DNA from 2 places in the Weizmannia sp. FSL W8-1119 genome. Region 2 is predicted to be linked to the other one. Evidence: riboswitches for the same ligand, from Rfam matches in the RefSeq annotation. Region 2 holds a riboswitch; the other holds the start of a gene.

Region 1 (7,247 bases), 1.6 Mb from region 2:
GCATGCTGCGTATAGGAAGTGACGGTTAAGCAAACGCCGTTCACTGCAATGCTGTCGCCGGGCCGCACATCTTGAAGAACCGTCCTGGCCTGTACGGCAAGCTTAAGGGAGCGGGGGCCTCTTTCCACGCGTTTCAATATGCCGGTTTCTTCAATAATTCCTGTAAACATGCTCCGGCACCCCCTTTTGGACGGCAGCCGTAATTTTTAAATCCGGCCCGATCTGTTCCACTTTTTCAAACCGGAGCGGCAAAGCATCGGCCACCTTGCCAAACCCGTGTCCGCCGAAAGGGGACGGCGCGTTTTGCCCGCCGACCACTTTCGGGGCAATGTAAAAAATATACTGCTGCACTGCGCCTTCTTTTAAAAATGAGCTGTTTACCGCCGCGCCGCCTTCGACGAGCAAAGTCATCACGCCTTTTTTTCCAAGCGCCGCTAACACGTCACGGATCAAGAGGCGGGCATGCGGCATGCGGGCCACTTCGGCATTAAGCTGCTTCAGACATTGTTCTTTTTCTTTTGGTGCATCGCTTCCGCAAAAAATAATGGTTGGCGCATCGCCGTTTAGCACTTTCGCTTCCGGCGGGATGCGCAAATGGGTGTCTAATACAATGCGAATAGGATTTTTCCCGGAATGGGGCAAACGTGCGGTGAGAAGGGGATTATCTTGGAGAACGGTTTGTATGCCGACAAGTATTGCATCATGCCTGCTTCTTAACCAGCGGGCATCACGCCTTGCTTCTTCACTTGTGATCCATTTGCTGTCACGGGTTTCAGCTGCAATTTTTCCGTCTGCCGTCATGGCGGTTTTGACAGTGACAAACGGTGTTTTCGTTTGAATAAAGTGGAAAAAAGGGCGGTACAACCTTTCCGCTTGTTCCTTCAATACCCCGGTTTCCACTTCTACGCCGGCTTGCCTGAGCTTTTCTATTCCTTTGCCTGCGACAAGCGGATTGGGGTCCAATGCAGCGATATATACTTTTTTGATGCCTTTTTCAATTAAAAAATCTGCGCACGGCGGCGTCTTTCCGTAATGGGTACACGGCTCCAGCGTCACAAAAACTTCAGCGCCCTTTGCAAGCGGCCCGGCCTGTTCCACTGCAAGCCTTTCCGCATGTTTTTCTCCTGCCTTTAAGTGGGCCGCCATCCCGACGATCGTGCCGTTTTTCACGGCGACACTTCCAACCGGGGGATTCGGGGAAGTCTGCCCGGCCACACTTTCGGCCAATTGGAGTGCAAGCTGCATATAATCTTCTTTTTGCAATCCTTTCATGCCTCCTGTATTCAATTTCCGCCAACATACACCCGTGAAAACAAAAAAACCGCACGAAGATGTGCGGGGCAAAACGGCATAATGAAATACGCGTTCCAATAAACACCTGATCCTTCTCCCATCCAGACTGTTACTGTCGGCTTTGGAATTTCACCAAATCCACCGCATTCCGGAGAATACGGGTCACGGGCTTTGAGTTTCCTCATCACCGCCGGTCGGGAATTGCACCCTGCCCCGAAGGAAAATATTCGACTGATATTTATTTTAACGGATGATTTGAATTTTTTCAATACAATTCGAATATTCGTCCAAAAGTCCTGTTATACATTAAACCTGAAATGCATGACATCGCCGTCCTGGACAACGTAGTCTTTTCCTTCCAGGCGCACTTTTCCGGCTTCTCTTGCAGCTGCCACGCTGCCATATTCGATTAAATCTTCATACGACACCGTTTCAGCCCGGATAAACCCTTTTTCAAAGTCGGAATGGATAATGCCTGCGCATTGCGGGGCTTTCATACCTTTTTTGAATGTCCACGCGCGGACTTCCGGTTCCCCAGCCGTAAAATAAGTCGCAAGGCCAAGCAGGCTGTAAGCAGCTTTAATCAGCTGGTCAAGACCGGATTCCCGGATGCCGAGTTCGGTTAAAAACATTTTTTTCTCATCGTCATCCAGCTCGGCAATTTCTTCTTCAATGCGGGCACATATGACAATCACTTCCGCGCCTTCTTGTTTGGCATATTCGCGCACCTTCCCGACATACGGGTTTGCGGACGGGTCCTGAATGTCATCTTCACCGACATTGGCCACATACAAAACCGGCTTGCTCGTTAAAAGCTGGAACCCTTTGACGATTTTTTGCTGGTCTTCGGTCAGTTCCACCGCCCGCGCCGGTTTTTCCGCTTCAAAAGCCGCCTTTAATTTGGACAGCACTTCGTATTCGGCAACGGCTTCTTTATCCTTCTGTTTTGCTATTTTCTCCACACGCCCGATACGCTTGTCCACCGTTTCAAGATCGGCCAGGATCAATTCAAGATTAATTGTTTCGATATCATCAATCGGATCGACTTTCCCGGAAACATGTGTAATGTTCTCGTCCTCAAAACAGCGCACGACATGGCAGATTGCGTCCACCTGGCGGATATGGGAAAGAAACTTGTTCCCGAGCCCTTCCCCTTTGCTCGCGCCCTTGACGATCCCGGCAATATCCGTAAATTCAAAAGTGGTCGGCACCGTTTTTTTCGGATGGTACAGTTCTGTTAATTTTTCCAGCCGTTCGTCCGGCACTTCCACCATGCCGACATTCGGGTCAATCGTACAAAACGGATAGTTCGCAGATTCGGCCCCAGCTTTTGTGATCGCATTAAACAAAGTCGATTTTCCGACATTCGGCAAACCGACAATTCCGGCTGTTAACGCCATTTTATGTCCACTCCTTCAAACATTCTCGTATCTTTCAAGTTTTTCCCGGCCGTATCAAAAACCCCCAGGGTGCCGCTGGATGCGCCCGGTTAACATTTTTCGTTTGCCGGCCTTACTTAACCGCACCCCGGCTCCCAAAAAAAGACACCCATAAAAGGGCTATGCTTCTTCGTGCTTGACGAGGATTTTTTTCAGTTTGCGGGCAAATTCCCTGCGCGGCAGCAGCACGCTGTGTCCGCATCCTTCACATTTAATGCGAATATCCGCCCCCATCCGGATGATTTTCCAGCGGTTTGTGCCGCACGGATGCTGCTTTTTCATTTCCACAATATCATACAACCCGAAATTTTTATCTTCCATGTTCATCCCCCTTTAGAAATTGGCCGGCTAATGCCTCTTCTTTCTCAGTACGGGAATAAGTCACCATTTTAGGATAAGGTGCATGGATGCGATTTTCGTCCAATGCTTTTTTAATTTCTTTTTTCAACACTCTCGCAATATACCAGTGTGCCATCGGGAGGGTCTCCGCCACCACCCTGAGCGTAACATCCGTGGTGCCGAGCTGCTGGACGCCCAACAGTTCAGGCTCTGACACAACTTCTTCGTGCTCTCCCGCAAATGACACCAGTATTTCCTGAATGGCCGCTTCCGCTTTGTCGATATCCTCTTCGTACGGAATACGGACATCCACAACGGCGACGCTGTTATAAATGGACAAATTGGTGACTTCGGAAATATTGCCGTTCGGAATGATGTATAATTCGCCGGTCCAGTTTTTGATTTTTGTTGTCCTGAGCCCGATTTCTTCCACAACGCCTTCGTATTTCCCGATCTGCACCGTATCGCCGACCGAAAACTGGTCTTCAAAGATAATAAAGAATCCGGAAATCACGTCTTTTACAAGGCTTTGTGCCCCGAACCCGACAGCCAGCCCGACAATTCCGGCACCGGCCAGAAGCCCCTGGACATTGATGCCGATAATGGACAAAATCGTGACAATGGCAACAAACCAGACGAGATAGGTCAATGTGTTCACCATCAGCCGCAACAATGTGGCCTCGCGCCGCTCTGAAAACCGGAGAGGGGCTTTGGCGCGGACTGCAAAAATTTTGCCGATCGCCTTTTTTCCGAATTTAATGACCAGTGATGCGACAAGCAGCACCACAATCATCTTCAGCACTGTCTCCCCGACTCCGATCCATGTATTTTCATTTAACCACTTGGATGTGAGGTGTTTGAGATATGTCTCAAAATGGCTCATATTCCACCAACCTTCATTTCTTTTAACGTTATTGTAACAAAAAAACCGCGCTTGCTCGACAACCGGCTCCGCTTTTCAAAAATTACCTTTTTGATTGGCGGCTGAATCAAGTGTAAAACTGCCGGTTGCGGGTATCAAAAAAGAGATATGTTAATGTATAGATTTTTTTGATTTTCCGTATACTGGTACTATTACAAAGAGGGAGTGGCTGATATGAATCTGAGAAAAGGACAATTGGAATTCGGCGGCAATCGTATCAAGGTATTTCATGATGATGTTCTGGCAAAAGAAATCATATCCAACCATATTTTATCAGCACTTCCGAAAAGCATAAACCGGGAATTGGTGGTGGTCTGCATCGGCACCGACCGTTCCACCGGGGACTCGCTCGGGCCTTTAACGGGCACTTTTCTGGAAGAAACAGGCCTGGCCTGCTTCAACGTATACGGAACGCTGGATAAGCCGGTCCATGCTTTAAACCTGGAAGAAAATATTGAAAGGATTTATCAAAAGCACCACGACCCCTTCATCATTGCCGTCGATGCCTGCCTTGGAAAAATGAAGAGCGTCGGCATGATCCAAATCGGCGACGGCCCGGTGAAACCGGGGGCGGGTGTAAAGAAAGATTTGCCTCCTGTTGGCGACATCCACATTACAGGCATTGTGAACATCAGCGGTTTTATGGAGTTTACCGTCCTTCAGAATACCCGTTTAAATCTTGTTCTGAAAATGGCAAAACTGATCGCTGCAGGCATCAGCCGCGCCCATCTGCATCTTCAATACCAAAACGCCATGATTTCCATGAACAGCGGACAGGAGAAGGAAAAGCTGATTTAAGTTATCCGGAAACAGCAGCATTTTTGAAACCGTTTATCCGAAATCCCCCGGTGAACGCAAACTTCTAAACAAAAATATCATGACAACGAAACCAAATGAATGAATGAATGAATAAGCCGGCAACCTGTATAGCCCCCGGGATCCAGTGAAAGGATCCGCAACTTCAGTAAGTTTCTGCCGGTTCACATTCATACTTCAACCGATAAACAGGTGTTGATTCATTCTTGTAAAATTCATCCGAAAACCGTATAGTAAGCATGCAACAGGCCGACCAGCACGGCAACCACCAGGATGCCCGGCAATAAATTCGCCACCCTGATTTTGGCAAGCCCCGCAATATTCAAACCGATGGCAAAAATCATAATCCCGCCGGTTGCCGTCATCTCGGTAATAAACGAGTGCAGCACCGGTGCGGGGACAAGCCGGTTGATTTGCGTGGCAAATAACGCAATAGCGCCTTCATACAGGATCACCGGAACAACCGAAAAAACCACCCCGAAACCGAGGGTTGAAGACAAGATCAGTGCTGTGAAACCGTCCAGAACAGATTTCGTGTACAGCACCGTATGGTCGCCCCTGATTCCGCTATCCAATGCTCCGAGAATGGCCATCGCGCCAATCACAAAAACGAGCGTTGCCGTGACAAAGGCTTCGGCCGTACTGCCCTGGCTGCTGTTTCCAAACTTTTTTTCCAGCCAGGCACCAAGCCCGTTCAAATGAGCTTCAAGCTGCAGCATTTCGCCGATGACTGCGCCAATCACAAGGCTCAATATTACAATAGTATACTGTTCACTTTTCAGCCCCATTCCGAGCCCCAGCACCATCACCGCAAGCCCGATCGCCTGCATTACGGTGCCTTTCATTTGCTCCGGAATATGGTTTAACAGCCTTCCGATAAACGAACCGGCTACAATGCTCAGCCCGTTTACAATTGTCCCCAGCAATACCATCTTTTTCACCCGTTTTTGTCTTTATCTTTGTAATTCTTACGTTTCCTGTTCAAAACTGGCATCCAGCAATTGCAATATCCGTTCTAAATCTTCATTGGACATAAATTCAATTTCAATTTTCCCTTTTTTCTTTGTCCGCTTAATATGAACGGTTGTCCCAAACTTTTCGCGCAGAACCGTTTCGTGTTCCTGGATAAAAATATCTTTTTCCTGTTTGACTTTCTTCGTTTCACGTGAAACATTCCGGTTCAACTGCTGGACAAGCTTTTCCAGCTGGCGGACACTTAGTCCTTCGGCAATAGCCTTTTCAGCGATTTCTTCCATTTTTTCTTTCTTTTCCAGGCCAAGCAGCGTACGGCCGTGCCCCATCGAAAGTTTGCCTTTAGACATGGCTTCCTGGATGCTGACCGGCAAAGACAAAATACGGAGGTGATTGGCAATATAGGGCCGGCTTTTTCCGAGCCGTTTTGCCAGCTCCTCCTGTGTAACATTTAATTTTTCAAGCAAAAACTGGTACGCATTGGCTTCTTCAATCGGCGTTAAATCTTCCCGCTGCAGGTTCTCGAGCACAGCAAATTCCATCATCTGCCGGTCGTTCAAATCGCGGACAACAACCGGCACCGTTGTAAGTTTTGCTTCTTTTGCAGCTCTGTATCTCCGTTCCCCGACAATGATTTCGTATCCTTTAATGCTCTTGCGCACGATAAGCGGCTGCAGGATGCCATGCTGGAGAATGGATTTTTTTAATTCATTAAGCGCTTCGGGTTCAAAATTTTTCCGCGGCTGATAAGGATTCGGGCGCAATTCTTTAATATTGACTTCCTGCACGGCATCTTCTTTGCCGACGTCCATATTCGCAAACAACGCGTTAATGCCTTTTCCAAGTCCCTTAGCCATTTGCCGCCACTTCCTTTGCTAAGTCTAAATACACTTCCGCACCGCGCGATTTGGGGTCGTAAAGAATAATCGGCTGCCCGTGGCTCGGCGCTTCGCTTAACCGGATATTGCGGGGGATAATGGTACGGTATACTTTGTCCCTGAAATATTTTTTCACTTCTTCAATGACCTGGAGCCCCAAGTTGGTACGGGCATCGAGCATCGTCAGCAGCACGCCGTCAATCATTAGATTGTGGTTCAAATGCTTCTGGACAAGCCTGACCGTGCTGAGCAGCTGGCTTAACCCTTCCAACGCGTAATATTCGCACTGGACGGGGATAATGACGGCATCCGACGCGGTCAGTGCATTTAACGTCAATAGCCCGAGAGAGGGGGGGCAGTCAATGATAATATAATCATAATCATCTTTGATGGCGCTGATCGCCCGCTTTAACCTGACTTCCCTTGAAATGGTCGGAACCAGTTCAATCTCCGCTCCCGCCAGTTGAATCGTTGCCGGCACGGAATAAAGCCCGTCCACAGCCGTTGCCCTGATCACATCTTTTATATTCGCATCTTCCACTAACACATCATAAATACACTGCTGAACTTCGCCTTTATCAATTCCGG
Region 2 (7,247 bases):
GACGGAAGAACGGAAGCTGGATAAGCTGCGCGATGATTTTATCGCAAACGTTTCGCACGAATTGCGGACGCCGGTTGCCATGTTGCAGGGATACAGCGAAGCGATCATTGATGATATTGCGGCAAGTGAAGAAGAAAAGAAAGAATTTGCCAAAATCATTTACGATGAAACGCTCAGGATCGGCCGGCTTGTCAATGAGCTGCTCGATCTGGCAAGAATGGAAGCAGGGCATTTTTCGTTCAGAATGGAGCCGGTCTCATTCAACAGTTTCATCGAAAGAGTGACACATAAATTTAACGGCATCGCGAAAGAAAAAGGAATCGGCCTCGTTTGCGAGACTTCGGACAGCGATCTCACCCTTGAAATCGATGCCGACAGGATTGAACAGGTGCTGACGAATTTAATTGATAACGCCCTCCGGCATACTTCCCCGAACGGTTACGTCAAAGTAAAAGAGGAAGAAGCACCCGGCGGCGTATATGTACACGTCGAAGACAACGGATCCGGTATTCCGGATGAGGATTTGCCGTTTGTATTTGAACGCTTTTACAAAGCGGATAAAGCAAGGACGCGCGGCAAATCGGGAACAGGGCTGGGCCTTGCGATTGCCAAAAACATTGTCGAAGGGCATGGTGGCCGGATCTTTGTCAAAAGCAAATTAGGGGAAGGGACCACCTTTTCATTTTTCCTTCCAAAAAAAGGCTGACCTTTGCGCCGGGTCTGCCTTTTTTTGTATATTTTCCCGTTTTTTTGCGCATCTTAGAAGATGGCTTTGCTTGAAACGGAATTGAAAAAACGAAAATGGGGTGGATCAATTGCCGGCATACATCAAAATATGCCTTTTCGTTTCATTGGCAGCTGCATGCCTGGGGGTTGCCTGTTCGGCAAATGGCGTGTCCGCGTCCGGGCCGGATATCCATGAAGCGACAAAAGACTGGATTTTTCCGGCGGCAGGGACGATCTCCGACACATTTAACACAAGATACGGCACACATAAAGGGCTTGATATTGCCGGAAGATACCGCGCAAAAATATTCAGCGCCCAAGAAGGTACCGTTACCCGTTCCTATTTGTCCGCATCCTACGGCCATGTTGTTTTTATCCGCCATCCGTCCGGTTATGAAACGGTTTACGCCCATCTTGCCGGAAGGGCAGTCAGAGCGGGGCAGCATGTTGAAAAAGGAAAGGTGGTCGGCTATATGGGTTCGACCGGCCATTCAACTGGTATCCATCTTCATTTTGAAGTGCATAACGGGCCATGGACGCCGGATAAGAAAAACGCCATTGACCCGTTTTTGATCTTCGGACCAGGCGCGCCGGGCCAGACGGTTTCCGCCAATGCCCATGATCCTTACGGGGTTTTTGATGCTTCCGCCGTCCCTCAGCCTGGAGCTTACACTGTGAAAAAAGGCGACACGCTCTGGAACATTGCCCTCCATTTTCATACGAGCGTGGGCAGGCTGAAAAGCTGGAACAAATTGCGGTCGGACCGGATTATGGCCGGCCAGGTGCTGAAAATAAAAAATGAATGAAAGTGGTGCGGAATGCTTCACAAAATGGCAGCCGGCATGTATAATAAGCTTGTAATCAAAATTTCATACGATTTATCTTCGGGGCTGGGTGAGATTCCCGACCGGCGGTGATAAGGCAGTTGCCTTTCAGTCCGCGAGCCGGATTTCCGGCAGGATTTGGTGCAATTCCAAAACCGACAGTATAGTCTGGATGGGAGAAGATAAAGGTTGCCAGTGTTTAATGACGTGTTAAACGCTTATTTGGACTCGCCTATTACAAAGCCCCCGACATTTTGTTAGGGGCTTTTCATTTTGGTCCGCGGCACCTTTCTTCCTTTGATGATAAATCGGTCACAAGGAGAGAGGAAGTTTAAATGAAGAAATGGGATGTAAAGCAATTCGTTGCGGTCGCGTTGCTCAGTGCTCTGGCTTTTATGCTGATGTTTATTAAATTTCCGGTTCCGCCTTTTCCATCGTTTTTAACAGTGGATTTCAGCGACATTCCGGTATTGGTGGCAGCCCTTCTTTACGGGCCAATGGCTTCTGTTGTAGCGGAACTGATCAAAAATATCCTGAATTATTTATCGCTCGGCAGTGAAGCAGGGGTACCGATCGGAAATGTGGCAAACTTTTTTGCAGGGATGCTGTTCGTCCTGCCGACATATCTCATTTACAAACGGATGCGGACAAAAAAGGGCATGACTGTAGGTCTAGTCACTGGCACGGTATCCATGTCGGTATGTATGAGCATTTTAAATTATTTCGTCATTTTACCGGCTTACCTGTACTTCATGAACTTTTCGGTCGGGAATGTAAAAGCGTATATTGTGGCGGGCGTGCTGCCTTTTAATCTTGTGAAAGGCCTCATCGTGACGGTTTTGTTTATGCTCATGTTTACAAAAATGAAAAATTGGATTGACAAAGCATCCGCCATTGGGGGAAAAAGAATATGAAAAAAAGCAGGCTCAAACGGCCTGCTTTTTTTCATTCGTATTTTAACGGATCGCCATCAAAAGGCTTGTCGGAAACTTTAATCGATTCTGTCGGGCATCCTTCAAAGGCATCCATCAGGTCATCTTCCAATATTTCCGGGACTTCCGCAATGCCTTTATTATCATCCAAAATGACGAAAGAGAGCCCTTCATCATCATAGTCGAAAATATCAGGAGCGCTGGCGGAACAAGCGCCGCAAGCGATGCATGTATCTTTGTCTACGATTGTAAACTTTGCCATTTTGATTCCTCCTCGCTGTTCAATCACGGCAGAAAAGAAAAACGGGCAGCCTCGTAATGCGCAAGGAGGCATGCCGATGTTTCTCCTTCATTTTAAAACTCTTTTTTTCTTATTTCAATAGCGGGCTCCGCGGAGTTCGTGAAACCTGTCGAATCAATGAAAAAATGGTAAACAAATCGCCGGTTTCCATGTTAAAATAGAACCAACCCCCGATTTTTCCTTGCACTTTCCCCTTTTTTCAGCTAAAGAACAGGAGAGGATTCAGATGCCTTTTTTACAGGCTGTATTGCTGGATTGCTTCAGCAACCTGAATGGAGAACGCACCCCTTATGCTGTTTTTCATCTATTAAACGGCAAAAAATCAGCACAGACGATCCAGGATTCCCATTTTTTCAAGATTGGCAGGCTCTTTCAAACGTTTCCATTTATTTCCCGTGAGGCTTTCACACGCGAAGTAGAGGCCCTTTTAAAGGCCGGGTTGCTGCAAAAAAGCGGCCCGGATGCCTGCGTGGTCACAGAAAAAGGTGCTGCCCTGCTTTTGGCAACCGGCAGGATGGAAGAACGGTTTCCTTACCTGGACGGCTTGAAATACCAGGATTCGGCAAATCTGTTTTGGAAAAGGCTGAACCTCATCACCCAGGCCGTATCCAACTTAGTGTATGGAAATAAAGTATATTATCCGGTTCAAAGGGACCCGGCTCTACAGGCTTGGGCAAAAAACTGGCTGAAACAGCATGCAAAAAGCCGGACTGCTTTAGCAGAGCATCTGTATCGTGAATTTTACAGCCTGTTTTCCGGCAGCCCGCCGGAAAAGCCTGAAATTTTTGTCCTCCGGTTGACGGGTGCGGGCCGGATCGGATATACAATCACGCAGGCTGCCTCCGCCCTGCACCTTGATCCTGTAGAGTACTGGTATCGATATTTGCATTTGCTTCATTTTATGGTCCGGCGCATCCTGGGAGATCCTGAAACATTCTGGTATTTATACCAAATGCTTCATGATGTGCAAAAGGCCCTGCCGCTGACCCGGTCTGCCTCGGTGACATTCGGCTTCTTGAAGCAAGGGAAAACGATTGCGGAAATCAGCACGCTGAGAGGGTTAAAGCAAAGCACAATTGAAGACCATCTGATTGAAATCGCGTTAACGGTCCCGGATTTTCCGCTGAACCGGTATGTGCCAAAGGATGAAGAACAAAAGATCATCCGGGCAGCCGCTGATTTAAATACGAAGAAATTAAAACCGATTAAAGAAAAAGTAGGGGATGTCCCGTATTTCCATATTCGCCTTGTACTGGCAGAAAGGATGGGCCGCAGTGGATCTTTTAAGCTTTTTGAAAAGTAAATTCGGCTTCAGCGCATTCCGGGCGGGGCAGGAAGAAGTCATCCGTTCACTGCTGGACGGCAAAGATACACTGGCGATGCTTGCGACCGGTACCGGAAAATCTTTATGCTACCAGTTGCCTGCCTATTTGCTGGACGGATCCTGCGTCATCGTTTCCCCGCTTTTATCGCTCATGCAGGACCAGACAGAGCAGATGAAAATGCGCGGCGAAAAAAGTGTGGTGGCGTTAAATTCATTTTTAACCGGTCCGGAGCGGGAAGCCGCCCTTGCACATCTGGGTGCTTTCAAATTTATCTTTGTTTCGCCGGAGATGCTGCACAACCGCCATGTCCTCGGAAAATTAAAACAAATCCGGACTGCGCTCTTTGCAGTCGATGAAGCGCATTGTATTTCCCAATGGGGCCATGATTTCAGGCCGGAATACTTAAACCTTGGCGAAATCCGGAAACAATTGGGCACACCGCTTACCCTTGCCCTGACCGCCACAGCAACAGAACAGGTGAGGGACGATATTTGCAAGTATCTCGGCTTAAAGGACCCAAACCGGTTTATTTATTCTGTCAACAGGCCCAATATCGCCATCAAAATAGACCGGATCCCTTCATACCGCGAAAAAGAGGAAAAACTAGTTGCCTATGCGAAAAACTTGCAGAAGCCCGGTATCATCTATTTTTCAAGCAAAAAGGCGGCTGAGGAAATGGCGGCGCGGTTAAGGCAGGAGGGGATTGCCGAAGCGGCCGCTTATCACAGCGGCATTGACCAGGAGCAAAGAATTTTGATCCAGCAGCAGTTTATTTACGGACAGATCGGGATCATTTGTGCGACAAGCGCGTTTGGCATGGGGGTGGACAAAGCAGATATCCGCTTTGTCATCCATTTTCACCTGCCGTTGCAGATGGAAGCCTATCTGCAGGAAATCGGCAGAGCCGGGCGGGACGGGTTGCCGAGCATTGCCGTCCTTTTGTATACGGAAGGGGATGAACGGCTCCCTCTCCAGCTAATCGAGGCTGAACTTCCGACTGACGCACAATTGGCCGCTTTCAGCAGATGGAAAGGGGATCTGAAGGAAGCCGGGGCGCTGCTCGGATGCACGGAACCGCAACTCCGGTTCCTAGCGCACCACAGAGCGCTTAACCTGCCGGAAGAAGCATGGATCCGGGAGGTTGCAGCCATCCGGGACGAGCGGATGGCGTACAAGCGAAGGAAGTTAAAGGAAATGGTGCAGATGGTCCGGTCTTCGTCATGCCGCCGCTCGGAAATTTTACGGTATTTCGGTGAACCGCCCGCTGCAGGCAATGAAGCGTGCTGTGACATTTGCGGCCTTGAAACAGCCTTATATGAAAGCAATCAAAAAAGCGGGGGCACCCTGGAAACCGTTCCTGCATGGGAATTGCTTTTGCAGGATCTATTCAGAAAAGGGGAACAGAAATGGCGCGAAGAAAACAGGCGGATTTGATCAAGGAACTCACAGACCGGGAACTTACTTTTCACTTAATTTTGACGCAGCTGATTCTCCTGTTTGCTGCCGCTTTGCTCGGATTTCTGTTATTTCCGGATGGCGAAGCATTTTTTCAGCACTTTCACTTGTCATTTGCGAAATGTACATATGGTTTATTAAACGGAGCCGCTGTCGTTGCGGCGGATACTTTGCTCATGAAATGGCTCCCGAAAGCGTATTATGATGACGGGGGCGTAAATGAGCGGATTTTTAAATCCCGTTCAATTTCGGACATTATTGCTTTAACGGCGCTGATCGCGGTGGCGGAAGAGCTCTTGTTCCGGGGCGTCATCCAGACGCATTTTGGATTGCCGGCAGCAAGCCTTATTTTTGCACTCATGCATATCCGGTATTTTGGCCACTGGTATTTGATTGCGAATGTGCTGCTTTTAAGTTTTTGGATTGGTGCCGTTTATGCGCTTTCTCATGAAAATCTTCCGGCAGTCATCATCATGCATTTTACAATCGATTGTTTACTGGGTATCCGCATCAAAAAACAGAGGATTTAGTCCGGATGTGGGGAAGGGGAAGCCATGTCAGACGAAAAATATATCATTGAAATGGAAAAACGGCGGCAAAAGCTTGAACCGGCCGGCAAAGCAAAGGAAAAAACGGAGAAACAAACGGCGGCGGCCGTTTCGCGGGCAGAAAAGCGGAAAAATACCGAAAAGGAATCCCGTTCCAGGTTGCCGCTTGTGAACCTGTTGGCTGTCATTTTTATTTTAGTGCCGATTGCCGTTTACATCTGTTATACTTTTTTGTTTTTCAGATAGACGCCCATGCCGCGATAAATGGCGCCGCAAGAAGGGAAAAATCTGCAGGCGCAAATTTTCAGGACAGGGCAAGCTGCCTGCTTGTCATGGATCAGCCTCCTGCAGCATATAGTAGAGTGAGGGAGGGATCAATATGGAGCCGTCCATCACCGGGCTAAAAGGGACAGATGCGGCGACAAAGCAGATGTTACAGGGTGTCGTCAAACGCAAAAAAAAATTTGACCGGCTTCGGATGCGGCATCTTGTTTTTCTTTGGACAAGCATGCTCTACACATGCGCATGGGCTTACTATGTTTACCGTTCTTTTGAAAATGCCGATTCCATGTTCTCCGTTTTCTCCGGCATTTCAGAAAGCCCGTTTCAGCTGTTTTTCTTGCTCTTGGCCGCCGCGTTTTGGGGCATGAGTAAAATCTTGTTTGACAAGCGGGAAAAGGCTGAAAAAGAATTCCATGCGCTCCGCTGTGAAATTATTGATAAAAGCAAGGATTTATGGAAAGGGGAAAGCTGGAAGGACCGCCACCTTGTATTCGAAATGATGCAAAAAGAGTTTGATATTAATTTATACCACGAGAACAAGTAGCCATTCACCGGAAACAGGCACGGGGACTCAAAGCCGCCGAAAAAAAGAAGATGCTCCGGCATCTTCTAAAAAACTTTTTTCCTGCCTCTTTCTTCCATTAAAATTTGCGCGGCTTCGCGGAACCGCTGCGAGTGGATAATCTCCCGCTCCCTTAAAAAGCGGAGCCCGTCATTTAGGTCGGGGTCGTCACTTAAATTGATGATCCATTGATACGTAGCCCGCGCTTTTTCTTCGGCGGCAATGTCTTCATAGATGTCGGCAATCGGGTCCCCTTTTGCCTGGATATAGGTGGCTGTCCATGGGGCCCCTG

What was found. Region 2 has a riboswitch for FMN ahead of NSQ19_RS07860 (ECF transporter S component). Riboswitches for the same ligand answer to the same signal wherever they lie in the genome.
Region 1: it holds a riboswitch for FMN, as region 2 does, so the genes downstream of both, ribD (bifunctional diaminohydroxyphosphoribosylaminopyrimidine deaminase/5-amino-6-(5-phosphoribosylamino)uracil reductase RibD) here and NSQ19_RS07860 (ECF transporter S component) in region 2, are expected to answer to the same signal.

The regions. Positions count from the first base shown of each region.
Region 1 is NZ_JBBOZL010000001.1:3,206,326-3,213,572, forward strand. It holds gene NSQ19_RS15575 (riboflavin synthase) at 1-170, opposite strand, end outside; gene ribD (bifunctional diaminohydroxyphosphoribosylaminopyrimidine deaminase/5-amino-6-(5-phosphoribosylamino)uracil reductase RibD) at 151-1,272, opposite strand; FMN riboswitch at 1,379-1,518, opposite strand; gene ychF (redox-regulated ATPase YchF) at 1,593-2,693, opposite strand; gene NSQ19_RS15590 (DUF951 domain-containing protein) at 2,853-3,053, opposite strand; gene NSQ19_RS15595 (mechanosensitive ion channel family protein) at 3,043-3,954, opposite strand; gene yyaC (spore protease YyaC) at 4,168-4,791, shown strand; gene NSQ19_RS15605 (DUF554 domain-containing protein) at 5,025-5,741, opposite strand; gene NSQ19_RS15610 (ParB/RepB/Spo0J family partition protein) at 5,778-6,638, opposite strand; gene NSQ19_RS15615 (ParA family protein) at 6,631-7,247, opposite strand, start outside.
Region 2 is NZ_JBBOZL010000001.1:1,611,900-1,619,146, reverse strand. It holds gene NSQ19_RS07870 (ATP-binding protein) at 1-706, shown strand, start outside; gene NSQ19_RS07865 (peptidoglycan DD-metalloendopeptidase family protein) at 816-1,532, shown strand; FMN riboswitch at 1,603-1,738, shown strand; gene NSQ19_RS07860 (ECF transporter S component) at 1,886-2,464, shown strand; gene NSQ19_RS07855 (ferredoxin) at 2,496-2,744, opposite strand; gene NSQ19_RS07850 (helix-turn-helix domain-containing protein) at 3,010-4,086, shown strand; gene NSQ19_RS07845 (RecQ family ATP-dependent DNA helicase) at 4,058-5,542, shown strand; gene NSQ19_RS07840 (CPBP family intramembrane glutamic endopeptidase) at 5,515-6,093, shown strand; gene NSQ19_RS07835 (hypothetical protein) at 6,118-6,357, shown strand; gene NSQ19_RS07830 (YpbF family protein) at 6,491-6,937, shown strand; gene NSQ19_RS07825 (manganese catalase family protein) at 7,003-7,247, opposite strand, start outside.